One region of the Tigheibacillus halophilus genome, then DNA from elsewhere that is predicted to be linked to it. Evidence: riboswitches for the same ligand, from Rfam matches in the RefSeq annotation. Region 1 holds a riboswitch; each other region holds the start of a gene.
What was found. Region 1 has a riboswitch for cyclic di-GMP ahead of ACFSMW_RS18110 (anti-repressor SinI family protein). Riboswitches for the same ligand answer to the same signal wherever they lie in the genome.
Positions count from the first base shown of each region.

Region 1 (4,270 bases):
GACAATGGAGCCATTTCCGGGAAGGGCTACACCTAACATTTCCATTAAACAATTCATGGAATTTGCTGTGAACATGCCTGAACAAGATCCGCATGTTGGACATGCATTATTTTCGATATTGTTAAATTCTTCTTCTGTCATCTTACCTGATTTATAAGCACCGACACCTTCAAAAACCGACGTAAGCGAAAGTTGTTTTCCAGTCGAGCTTTTACCGGCTTCCATAGGTCCTCCAGAAACAAAGACGGAAGGTACATTTGTACGAGCAGCGGCCATTAACATACCAGGAGTAATCTTGTCACAATTCGGAATATAAAATACGCCGTCAAACCAATGCGCATTTATAACAGTTTCGGCACTGTCAGCAATTAGTTCACGACTAGGTAATGAGTAGCGCATACCAATGTGTCCCATTGCAATGCCATCATCAACGCCAATGGTATTGAATTCAAATGGAATGCCACCGGCCTCGATGATTGCCTCTTTTACGACATCTGCAAATGCACGTAAATGCACATGTCCAGGGATAATATCAATATAAGAATTACAGACACCAATAAACGGTTTTCCCAAATCTTTCGCTTTTACTTTCCCAGTTGCATATAACAGACTGCGGTGGGGAGCACGATCAACCCCGATTTTAATCGTATCACTTCTTCTCATCTGCGCACACCCTTGCTTTTTTGTTTGTATAATGTATTTTATATAGTGTGTTGTCTGCTGTCAATAGTGTTGTATGACAAAAAAGACATCTTAGAGCTTGCTAAGATGTCTTAAAGTGAATTGTTATTCAATTCCTAACTCTTTCATGGCATGCAAAATATGGATTTTCATTGCACTTTTTGCACCTTCAGGATTACGATTTTTCATAAAATCCATCATCATGCTATGATCGTTAATGGTGTCTTTGATGGCCATTTCTTTTTTATTGGATAATATGACTCCCTTGTCAATAGCTTGATAAATGACCGGCATCAGTTTTTCCATAAATTCATTATGGGTAGCTTTAACGATGGATTGATGGAATTTTTGTTCTAATTCCGTCCGATCCTCGTTATGCTTTATTTTTTGTTCTATTCGCCTTCCATATTCTAAAATACGCTTCAATTCAGTATCACTTGCCCGAATCGTTGCATAATACGCAGCTTCCGGTTCAAAAATCAAACGCATTTCATACAAGTCCTTCGCATTTATTTTGGCGTCTGCCAAAAAACTGAAGGATTCTATATTATTTACATCGATGTCTTCTTTTACATAGGTGCCTTTTCCCCGTCTGATCTCCAAAATGCCATTCGTAACTAATATGCGAATAGCCTCCCGAAGTGTGGTTCTGCTTATATCCAGTTCCTCGGATAGTTCATTCTCGTTTGGCAGCTTATCACCAGGCAGGAATCTTTTTTCTACAGCAATCATTGACATTATATCATCAGCGATACTATCAGATAGCCTTTTTGGCATCATATATTTTATCAACCTTTTTTCTTTTCAGTATAGCATAGAGGTATAAAGATCTCATGTAGATAAAATGTTGAGCGACCGCTCCTAGCTGGATTAACCACTAAAACCTTTGATAGCATAGGTGTGGCGAATAATCGCCGAGAAATGGAAACCTTCAGTGAATTGCAAACTTTGTCGAAGGTTTTTAATCAAAAAAACAGAAAAAGGTGATAAAATAGTCCTATAGAACACTAAAAGGCAAGTCAACTGAAAGGTTGATACGCAAAGTCACAGATCTAAGGGTTTATACCTATGATGGCTGGGCTGCAGACAGGAGTGATTATGCAGGGACTGGATGAAGAATGGGTAATGTTGATATTGGCAGCGAAAGAACTCGGTTTGACCAAGGGAAATGTAAGGGATTTTTTAAATGAAGAGTTGTAAGGCTTCCCCCTTTGGATTTCACATTATCCAAGGGGGGATTTTGAATTAAAAGTGGAACCAATTACATTCGGAAATAAACGTGATCGCTGCAATAAGCATTTGCCTACAAAGAACGACGTACAGCAATATAACATTTCATATAAAGTGATCATGTTTAGGATGAATATCAAAGATTTTGGGGGGCTTGAAGTGGAGATAAGACCTTACCGCTCCAAAGATGAAATCGGCTGGGTTCGATGCAGAACACTTTCATTTTTGGACACTGCCTATTTTGATCATGTGCTAAATAAAAAAGAGACATACCAGAATCCAGCAATTGAATTAGTCGCAATCGAAAATGAACAAATTGTTGGCTTACTGGATATCGAATACGAGAAAACTGAAAAATCAATATGCACAAAAGGTGAAGGGCTCGGCGGAATGATTTGGCATATTGCTGTTCACCCTGATTACCGGAGAAGGGCCATCGGAACGAGATTATTAAAGACAGCAGAAAAGATTGCCGAAGAAATAGGTTTAAACTATCTCGAAGCATGGACTAGGGATGATCGATGGGTTAATGAATGGTATGTAAAAAGTGGTTTTGATAAAGTTTACTCCTATTTACAAGTGTTTATGGCTGGTGATAAGGAAATCAATAAAGCAATTAAAGTAAACGATCCGCAACTTAAGGTTATACAAGCCTTCGCTCATTATTCAGGGGAGGATAAGGAAGAAGGGGTCAAATCTAATTTTGAGCGGGTCCATGAATGCAATTGCTATGAAAAAAATTTAATCTAGTATGCTATAAGGACAATGGAGAAGGATTTCTGAATAATGCTCAAATAAAATGGAGGGGAAGGCAGAACAGATGGTACCCTGTATTTTTTGTGAAATAACCAAGAAAAAAGAAGCATATATCACTCATGAGAATGAATATGTTTGTTGCTTTTGGATAGGTATCCGATAAACAAAGGGCATAGCCTTGTTGTGCCTAAAAAATATTATCAAGAGTGCTATGAAGTTAATTCGAGCATTTTGCCGCAGATTATTCTTGCATCTCAACGAGTAGCAATTGCCCTAAAAGCATTATTGAAACGAATGGCAATACTCTCATGCAAGACAGTGGGATATTCAAGGACGTCGAGCATTTGCATATGCATATCATCCCACGTTTTATAAAGCTAAAAAATTTTCTCCAACATGTTGGTCAACAATAATGCCATCCATGGAGATGTTAGTTTTTGAAGAAATGGGCAGGAAAGAATTTGTAGCTGTGCAAGTGAACGTGCAATGGTAGAGAGGATTAAAAAAATGCGGCAGGTGAGCACATTCACCGCCGCATTTTTGATTATTGAAGAGTGTATTCTGTTTAATTTGCTTTGCTTTCCGATACGGGAAGTCTCGTATCTGCAGAAAGCGAACGTTCTTTTTTGCCATGCATGAAATAATAGAGAATCGTTGTAGCTAGGACCATGATTCCCATGATGATATATAAACTGCTATATCCAGTTAATGGAATGACGTATCCTAACAAGTATGGTCCAAATCCAATTCCAGCATCGAGCGCAATATAGTAGGTTGACGTTGCTAATCCGACTCTATGTGGGGGCGTCACCTTCACTGCGATTGCTTGGGTGGTAGATTGCATATTACCGAACCCGAAGCCCATAAGTGCTCCAGCTAATAACAAAGGAATACTGCTTGACACGGAGCTTAACAGCAGTAAACCAGCTCCAAATAGAATGAAAGCTGGATACATAACCATGTTGGCACCTTTTAAATCCATTAAGCGTCCTGTGAAAGGACGTGATACCAGGATTGCTACTGCATAGACAATGAAAAACAGACTTGCAGCGTCTACCAGGTCGATTTCAATCGCATAAAAATTAATAAAAGAAAGGACGCTGGCATAACCAAGCGATATGATGATGACAACAAGTGCGATCGGCATTGCTTTTGGCTCGATAAAGTCTGAAAGCTTTAACTTCATACTTCCTGCAGATTGAGGCGTTTTTTTCACGACTGGTATTTTAGCGAATAAGGATATGATGAAACTGATGATTGCTAATGCCAGACAAAAACTGAAAATCACTTCATAAGTCGTATGCTGACTCATATAAAGACCGATGAAGGGACCAATTGCTGTTGCAAGCGTGATACTCATGCTGTAATAGCCGATGCCTTCTCCTTTTCGTTCTGCGGGCAGTACTTCCGCCACGATGGTTCCGGTTGCTGTACTTGCCGCCCCGAGTGCTATGCCGTGTAATAGACGCGTGATCATTAGAAGGGTGATTCCGCCATGGATGAAATATAGCAGAGAGGTCAAAATAAAAAATAACAGTCCAAAATATAACATTTTTCTGTTGCCGACGGATGTGATCAACCGCCCGATAACCAGGCGTCCAAT
Region 1 is NZ_JBHUIZ010000016.1:40,596-44,865, forward strand. Features, by position in the region: gene ilvD (dihydroxy-acid dehydratase) at 1-663, opposite strand, end outside; gene ACFSMW_RS18105 (FadR/GntR family transcriptional regulator) at 787-1,461, opposite strand; cyclic di-GMP riboswitch class I at 1,685-1,769, shown strand; gene ACFSMW_RS18110 (anti-repressor SinI family protein) at 1,750-1,881, shown strand; gene ACFSMW_RS18115 (GNAT family N-acetyltransferase) at 2,041-2,661, shown strand; gene ACFSMW_RS18120 (hypothetical protein) at 2,851-3,042, shown strand; gene ACFSMW_RS18125 (MFS transporter) at 3,233-4,270, opposite strand, start outside.

Region 2 (4,270 bases), on a different contig from region 1:
CCATACCGAGAGCCAAGCGAAATTAGATGCAAAAGAAGCAGAGAAATATGCAAAAACAGTCGGCCAGCCTACAGGGTCGGCTATTTATTTTGCTGTAGATTTTGGGGCAGAGCAAAAGCATATGCCTGCAATTAAAAGTTATGTCAAAACCTTAAAAGCAACCTTAAAGGATTATAAGGTGGGTATGTATGGCTCTTTTGATGTCATCCAAGCTGTTAAAGGCTTATGCGACTATTATTGGCAAACCTATGCTTGGAGTGGTGGCAGAATTGCTGGTTTCATCCACATGCACCAATACCAAAATGACATTGTTGTAGCTGGTGTTGCCATTGATAGAAACGATATTAAGAAAGCGCCTGGAGCGTGGAGCGAGATTGTCCAACATGTAGACAAACCTAAAACACAAACCGGTTCGAAGCAAGTAAGCAATAAAATTACTGGTGCCACATATACGGTAAAGTCTGGTGATACCTTAAGCGAGATAGCTGCAAGGTCTGGCGTTAGTGTGGCCAACCTGGTTAAGTGGAATAGGATTAAGAATAAAAATGTTATCAAGGTAGGACAAAAATTGAAGTTGAAAGCAAAGAAAGCAGCTTCAAAACCTGCTGCCAAAGCATCAACTTATATAATCAAATCGGGAGACACGCTGTCCGGTATTGCCAAAAAGTATGGAACTACTGTTAACAAGCTGGTCAGCTTAAATGGCATTAAGAATGCAAATAAGATATACGCTGGTCAAAAAATAAAAGTAACCGGATCTTCACCCAAGAAGAAAGCAACGGCTAAGAAATATCATGTGGTAAAGTCAGGAGATACAGTGTCGGGGCTGGCTGCTAAGTATGGCAGCACACAAGCACAGATAAAATCTTGGAATAAACTTTCCGACGTGAATTTGATAAAGATTGGTCAAAAATTAAGAGTGAAATAAAATAGCCCTCACATGAGTGAGGGCTCACCATTCAAAGGGCAAAAAATAAGCGAGCTAATACGTGCTTTTAGACTATTTTTTTCATGATGGATTCCATCATCATTGACTTTCCCAATATACAGTTTCTATTTTATATGTTATATTTTGATTTGTGAGAAAAAATAATGTTCCTAGAAAAACAGAAAGGAGAGCAGAAAATCTATCTATATTATTAAGAGAAGGAGTCTAAAATAATGGGAAAAAGAATTCTTTTGTTTTGTGTGGTTTTTTTGTCATGTTTTGTTACCCCTGCATTGGCATATAATTACCCCAATGGCACAGAAGCAAAACCTGGCGATATATTGGTGACAAGTGATACATCATCAAGCGGTATTTTAGGACATGCAGGGATTGTGGTGGATAAAAATAGATACCTAGAAACTAAAGGTCCAGGATATTTTCCTAAAATCTATAATTTGAAATCTTGGTTCTCAGATCGAAGCACCACTAAAGTTGTGAGAATTGGCAACGTAAAAGCAGCTAGAGATGCAGCTTCTTTTGCTAAAACATGGGATGGTGCGAAAGTTCCATATAAAATAACTAATAATTTATTAGATAACCATTACACGTATTGCTCTAAACTTGTTTGGCAAATTTATGCATTACATACACAAGGGATTTTTCCAGTAGAAGCTGCTATGGAAGGCAAACTTACAATTTGGCCACCGTATAACTTTTTAAACAGTAGAGTATATCTTTCGTCCGCGAAGCCTAAATTGGTATATAAAAAAGGTCTAATTGGTAAGGGAGATTTATAACAAGTTCTTTTAAGCTAACTTGATACAAACAAAAAATTCAGGTGATAAAATGAAAAAGACATTAGTTGCAATTTTAGCAATTATTCTCTTAGTGTTCAGTATACGGAGCGGTTATCTTCTAATTTTTTATGGTAATCCAAAAAAAATTAATGATGTAGAAAACATTATGTTAAACTATCTAAAAGAAGAAAAAGGCTATCAAGATAAAGATATCATATCAGTAAAAGGTAACTATAACTTTAAGGAACCCCATGGAGAAAAATATGGTGGCAGAGTTGTGTTGCGAACTGAAAACAAATTACAAAGCTACGAATATAAAATAAAAAAACATAAAGTTTTTGAATACGAAAAGATACCGTTTTATAGAAGAAACTAATACCCTAGAAATAAAAGTAATGCTGTTCTTTTATATTCTGTTAAAATGCTTATTCGGTTCTGCTATTGATGGAATAGAACAAGCCTTCACATCTGTGGGGGCTATCCTTCATTGTGATTGTATAACTTCTCTTTTAAAAACTCTCTTACACCCTCTTTATTCAACCCTAATTGTTTCGCAGTAATAATGAGTTCCATCCATTCAGCGTCTAACTTCTGCATGTTCACTCCTATTCTGCAGCCCAGCCATCATAGCGTGTTCCTTAGACCTGTGACTTTGAGTCACGTCCTTTCAGTCGATTTGTTTTTAATGTTTTATGTACCAGCTTGATTATAATGCTTTAGATCTATGCTTTGTAAGGATATTCTCTCGACAAGGTTCGTGGTCAAGCATCTGCATCAATTCCGCAATAACATCCTTCGCGTATTTATAATCATTGGAGTGGAATGTTTGATTCATGCAGGAATTCATCGCTAAATGTCGAATATAGTTATTGAGGATAAAAGTGATATAGGGTTATTCAATTAACGGGCTAGATTGTATAAGGGTTAGAAAGGAAAGGTCGAAAGGAAAAATGAACAGAAAAGCATTTAACATAATCGGATGGATTCTACTTTTAGTAATTGGGATTTCTTAGATTGCATTTAGTTATGCAAGTTGGTACTTGTTGTTACTTCCATTGTCTTATATATGCTTTTCAATTAGTGATGGTAGCATAAAAAAATTAAGAAAACTCACGATATCACAAGTCATTTTGATCTTATTTGCGTTGGCGGTCTCGGTGGTATTGTGTTTGGTTTAATTCAATTAGCGAATTATGTGATTAATGATAAGTTACATCTGACAGGAGTAATTAAGACATTCAGCCAAATAGTTGCTATTATTATCTCATTATTAAGTTTACTTTTGGCAGCATTGTATATAAGATATACAGTAAATTAAATACTAATAATTCGTAAACAGGGCAGATTATTGAACAGTGTTTAATGGGGAGGCGAAACCATGAAGAGTTTGCTATTGACCATTGGTATTATTGTGACCATTGGTTTTGGCGGATCATTTTTAATTCGCTTAATACGAGATTCGGCTTTTTATATTTCTTATTTCCTAGGAGGAGTTATAGGTATTATTATTTTAATCATTGGGATGTTCGCAACAGGTAAAAGAAAATCTTAAACAATCGGGAGCATTTGCTGCATATCAGTATTCAAGAATTGGGCCATTTTATGGCATAAGTAAAAGGGGAAATGAGATGAACTTAATCAAAACGAAACAATTTTTTGTGTTTTTATCGCTGTTATGTGCAATAGGCGTATTTTTAATGAGTAGTGCATTTCAAAGTATGGCATACTGGGGAAATGATTTGACTTGGTATTGGGTTGGAGTTGCTTTCACTTATTTTATTTGGTTGATGGGTATAGTTTTCATAGTCGTAGCAATTACTAGGAAAGTAAACGTGAAAGGAAATTTAATATTTGGACTGTCAATGTTGGGGATAGCGACATTTATTATATTAATTTGTGGTTTTCTTTGGACTACCTTTGTTATAATTGCAGGAATGTCTGGAATATGACCTTTTCAACTATCGGGCGCAATTGTTTAATAAAAGTAAAAAAGCCCTCACTCATGTAGGGGCTTTCACTTCTACCTTAACTCGCTACTCCAGAGAACACAATTCCGGCTATAACAAGTCCCGCAAACAAAGCAATTACAAAAAAATTAGCTGTAAAAGAATCACTTTTGTCAAGTTGGTCTTTTTCATTGATGTGTTTATCCAATTGTTTGTTTTCCTTCATTCTAATCCCTCCCCATTCCTGATTCCTGTCATTAGCCTTTTGAATCATTATCGTCATTATCTTTTTTCTCATCGCTCATTATTTGCTGTGCTGATTTTTTAAACTCTGATAATGCTTGTCCTACAGACTTGCCAATCTCCGGAAGTTTACTTGGTCCAAAGACGATTAATGCAACTACCAAGATCAAAATAAGCCCAGGTACACCAATATTTGAAAGCATGAAATTTTATCTCCTTCAATATGAGTATCTTTATTATAACGAGAGTATTACGTAATTTATTTTATCATAAAATGTTATTTATATGTAATTGTGGTCCAAGTATTATCAGTTTCCAATAGCATATATTGTTTGTTACAATTAAAAAATAAGGAA
Region 2 is NZ_JBHUIZ010000003.1:1,059,146-1,063,415, reverse strand. Features, by position in the region: gene ACFSMW_RS05960 (LysM peptidoglycan-binding domain-containing protein) at 1-928, shown strand, start outside; gene ACFSMW_RS05955 (YiiX/YebB-like N1pC/P60 family cysteine hydrolase) at 1,162-1,725, shown strand; gene ACFSMW_RS05950 (hypothetical protein) at 1,775-2,101, shown strand; gene sinI (DNA-binding anti-repressor SinI) at 2,203-2,322, opposite strand; cyclic di-GMP riboswitch class I at 2,334-2,416, opposite strand; gene ACFSMW_RS05940 (hypothetical protein) at 3,104-3,277, shown strand; gene ACFSMW_RS05935 (hypothetical protein) at 3,354-3,674, shown strand; gene ACFSMW_RS05930 (hypothetical protein) at 3,751-3,897, opposite strand; gene ACFSMW_RS05925 (twin-arginine translocase TatA/TatE family subunit) at 3,929-4,117, opposite strand.
Region 2: another riboswitch for cyclic di-GMP. It lies ahead of sinI (DNA-binding anti-repressor SinI); the one in region 1 lies ahead of ACFSMW_RS18110 (anti-repressor SinI family protein).

Region 3 (4,270 bases), on a different contig from region 1:
AATGAAAAAGTAGGTATTATTGATTTCTATTTTGTATTGGTAGTTTAATGAAAAAAACCCAAGTCTATGATATTATATAATTGCCTGTTAATACTAGATTAGCAGAATACAATGTTTGAAACTTTCAATTATCACATGGCAATAATACTGTAAATGTTGCGTTGAGGATATTTCAATAATTAATAATTGAAACATCCACCGGAGAGAGAATGTAATTAACGTTTCCATATATTCACTCCTATCATGGTTAATTGAATTATTATTAACATTGTACCAGATTAGTTTATAATACCCCTTAGCATATTACACAAAAGAAATGGCCAATAGTGTAATGATTATGGCTGGTGTGCAGAAGGAACATTTTAATACAGAGGCTAGGTCTGAGGTTCCTTCCGCTCAAAAAAAGAGGCGATAAAATGCTTAATGAAGAAATAATAAAAAGAAATTTCCAGAAAAAGAAATACCTTCATTTTGATAAACGAATTGAATTTAAAAAGGTAGAAGACTATGTGTGTAATAGTGAAAACATTAGAACGCATAGTTTTTTACCTTTTATTCATTATGTGGATGAAACAGAGAGATTTACTGATGAGCCCAATCCAGAATTAGAAAATCGTCCAATTAAGAAAAAGCCCAGAGATATAATGTATGCAGGTCATCTAGACAATTACATATATAAGTATTACACCCTAGAACTTTATAAATCATATAATAATTGGATGAAAAATCATAAAATTGATCAATGTGCAACTGCATACAGAGATAATAAAAGAAACAAATCAAATATTGACTTTTCGGCAGAAGTTATAAATTCAATAATTAGTAATAAAGAGGCGTATATTCTAGTAGGGGACTTTACCAAATTTTTTGATAAAATTGATCATAAAATACTAAAGAAGAATTTAATTCGTGTCCTTGGCGGGAATGAATTAACAAAAGATTGGTATAACATATTTCGGTCAATCACAAAGTACGGCTACTATGAAAAAGATGAGATAAACAATATTCTTGGCTCGGATAACCATTTAAGAAAAAAAGGACAGTTTAGCTATTTTAAAAGTGTTAATCAGTTTCGAAAATTTCAGCGTAAAAAAAAGACGAACTATAATGAGAATAAATATGGAATACCGCAGGGGACTGCGCTTAGTGGTGTATTTGCAAATGTGTATGCAATCGAATTTGATTTAGAAATGAATAAAATAGTCGAGGAGTATAATGGACTATATAGAAGATATTCGGATGACTTTATAATAGTATTACCCAAGAAAATTTCATATGATAAATTTAATAAGATTACACAACAAATATTTGATTTTGCAGAGAAGAATAAAATCGTTATCCAGGATGAAAAGACTAATAGCTACGAATATTTCAGTGAGACTATAATTAATTTAATATCTGGAAAAAACTCACATTTAGATTACTTGGGATTTTTGTTTGATGGTAACACAGTGAAAATAAGAGGGAAAAGTCCTTATAAGTTTTATAGGAATGCTTCAATTATAATTAATAGGGCAAGACGTATACAATACAAAAAAGGATTAAAAAAAATACCTTATAGAAAAAGGATTTATCAGTTGTACACAGACATGGGGGCTGAACGTAAGCCTTATGGGAATTTCATATCATATGCAAAGAATGCACAAAGAATCTTTGATGATGTTTCGCCTAAAACGGATAATAAAATGTTGAGGCAAATAAAGAACAGAAAAGGAAAACTTGAAAAGAAAATGGGACTAAGAATTCATACAAAAATATAATTTTGTTTATAGGATAACTATAAAAGCAAGGCGTATGAAATAGATATTGCATGACTATCATGTAATTGTCAATGGAGTTTTACTATTGAGTTAATATCCTTATCCTTAAAAAAAGTATGCCTAATTTTGTTTCAATTGCTTTATAAAATCTGTGGATAAGTAGGCGTAACATACAAGTAGCATACAAAATCACCCGTAACCATTGATTCTACTACCTCCCTCAGTTCTCAAAACGTTAATATATCAACAGTTGAAGCCCTTATTCCATCTTTTGAAAAGGGCTTTTTTACTACTCAAAAATAGGCTCGTGACCATATTTAATTAATTTTCATGTATTCTTTGAATGTATTTGCTGTTTTTGTAGCAACAGATTGAGTGACGTGTGTATAAACGTTCATAGTGGTTTCTATTTCATTGTGGCTCAATCTATCCTACACTTCTTTGATTGATGCACCAGCTTCAAAAAGTATTGATGCATGAGTATGCCGTAGTCCGTGCACGGTAATCTTCCTTAGCTTATGTTTCTTAATGAAACTTTTCAATCCATCGTTTGGTGCTGCCAATCGTATAGGGCGTAGATCTCCCCTCGTTAACACATATTTGATTTTATCCCGAATTCCATCGGATAGGAATGCTTCTTTTTGCCTTACCTTCCATTTTTTCAACAGCCTAATTGTTTCGCAGTAATAATGAGCTCCATCCATTCAGCTTCTAACTTCTGCATGTTCACTCCTATTCTGCAGCCCAGCCATCATAGCGTTTGCCTTAGACCTGTGACTTTGCGTCACGACCTTTCAGTAGATTGGCCTATAATGTTTTATGTACCTAGCTTGATTATAATGCTTTAAATCTATACTTTGTAAGGCTATTCTTTCGACAAAGTTCGCGGTCAAGCATTCTGCATCAATTCCGCAACGATATCCTTCGATTTTTTATAATCATTGGAGTGGAATATTTGAATCATGCAGGAACTCCCCATTGAATGTAGAATATAGTATTGAGGGTAAAAGTGATATAAGGTTATCCAGATTGGAGCATATGAAAAGCCCAACCTAAAGGAATAAGTTAGGCTTCCGTTTATTTAAGGTTACTGTCTGGCATTATTCTGACAGGTTTTCGTTTTCTGTAAAACCCATTTCAGACCAATAGAAAACGCAATATAAATAGGCAGCGAATAAACATATTTCCAACTATGAAGAATGTATATGCCCATCCAAACGAAAAGTGGTTCAACAAGAAAAGTACCAAATAATGCAACAAAAATAGTTGCAACTATATACGGTTTCCATCTGGGAATAAATTGATAAAGAAACATGTTTATAATGGGTAATAGTGTAAGGTCAATGGTGATCTGCGGAAGTATCATTTGCACTACATTAAATCCATACGTCCACAAAACAAAGCTACTACCTATCAAATCTAGAGTTAATACAATGACCATAGACAGAAGTCCAACAGAAGAAATCTCCACCAGTCTTTTTTTATCAACTAATTTCCACCAAATAAACCAAGGTACAATACTGATAATAATTAGAAACCACCAATTGAAAGAAAATAGTACATGTTCCATCCAGTATGCGTAATTTGTCTCGTACAGGCTTCTTTGTGATTTCATGACATCTTGTATATCGACAGTCTTTGTGATTTGTATCATAAACGATCCTCCACTGGAATGTTCCAAGGGATTTTGAAGTAATAAATTATCAAAACAGTAAATACAAACGTCAACAAATAAGCAAACAGCGGTCTCTTATAATGTAAACGAAACATCAAAAACATCATGATAACAAAAAGCAATGACCACCCCAAATTCCACCCATGTTCATAAGTAATCAGGTTAAACAAACTACCAACCCATTCAGCACCAATGTAAATAAAAATCCATTTCAAATTATGGTAAATTTGTCCTTTCAAGTATTCTGGATAACGAGATAGAAATAAAATTGTCGTACATGGAAAAACAATAAATGTATATAACATATTTATGATGGGGACAGGAAGTCCAATATCGGATTCCATTTTCCATAAATGATAACCCGCGGTAAAAAAGAGATATAATAAATTCATTGTTGCTATGTATAACATTGTTGTGTGATATCGATAAAAACGCTCCCAATTCCAAAACTTCCATGAAGCAACGACAGCCCAGATAGTAATAGCAATGTGCATAGTTATTAATTCCTTCAATTGAATTTACTTTAGCGTGGTTAATTCTAGCATATAGTCTTATTCTAACCAATAAGGTCTTTTTAATGATCTACTATATCCGGGCGCAAATGTTGAATAAAATGTATTATTGATATAGGAGATAAGGATTACTGGAGCAAAGGCTATGGACGGGAGGCATTTAAGCTATTATTGGATTTCGCTTTCAAAGAGTTAAATTTGCATAAGGTATATCTACGTGTGTTTTCTTTCAATGATCGGGCAATAAAATTGTATCAGAGGCATGGGTTTGTTGAAGAAGGAAAATTGGAAGAACAGCTTTATCGAAATGGAAAGTGGCATGA
Region 3 is NZ_JBHUIZ010000010.1:28,603-32,872, reverse strand. Features, by position in the region: gene ACFSMW_RS11185 (reverse transcriptase domain-containing protein) at 417-1,760, shown strand; gene ACFSMW_RS11180 (hypothetical protein) at 2,192-2,464, opposite strand; cyclic di-GMP riboswitch class I at 2,496-2,578, opposite strand; gene ACFSMW_RS11175 (CBO0543 family protein) at 2,848-3,414, opposite strand; gene ACFSMW_RS11170 (CBO0543 family protein) at 3,411-3,929, opposite strand; partial or broken gene ACFSMW_RS11165 (GNAT family N-acetyltransferase) at 4,047-4,270, shown strand, end outside.
Region 3: another riboswitch for cyclic di-GMP. It lies ahead of ACFSMW_RS11180 (hypothetical protein); the one in region 1 lies ahead of ACFSMW_RS18110 (anti-repressor SinI family protein).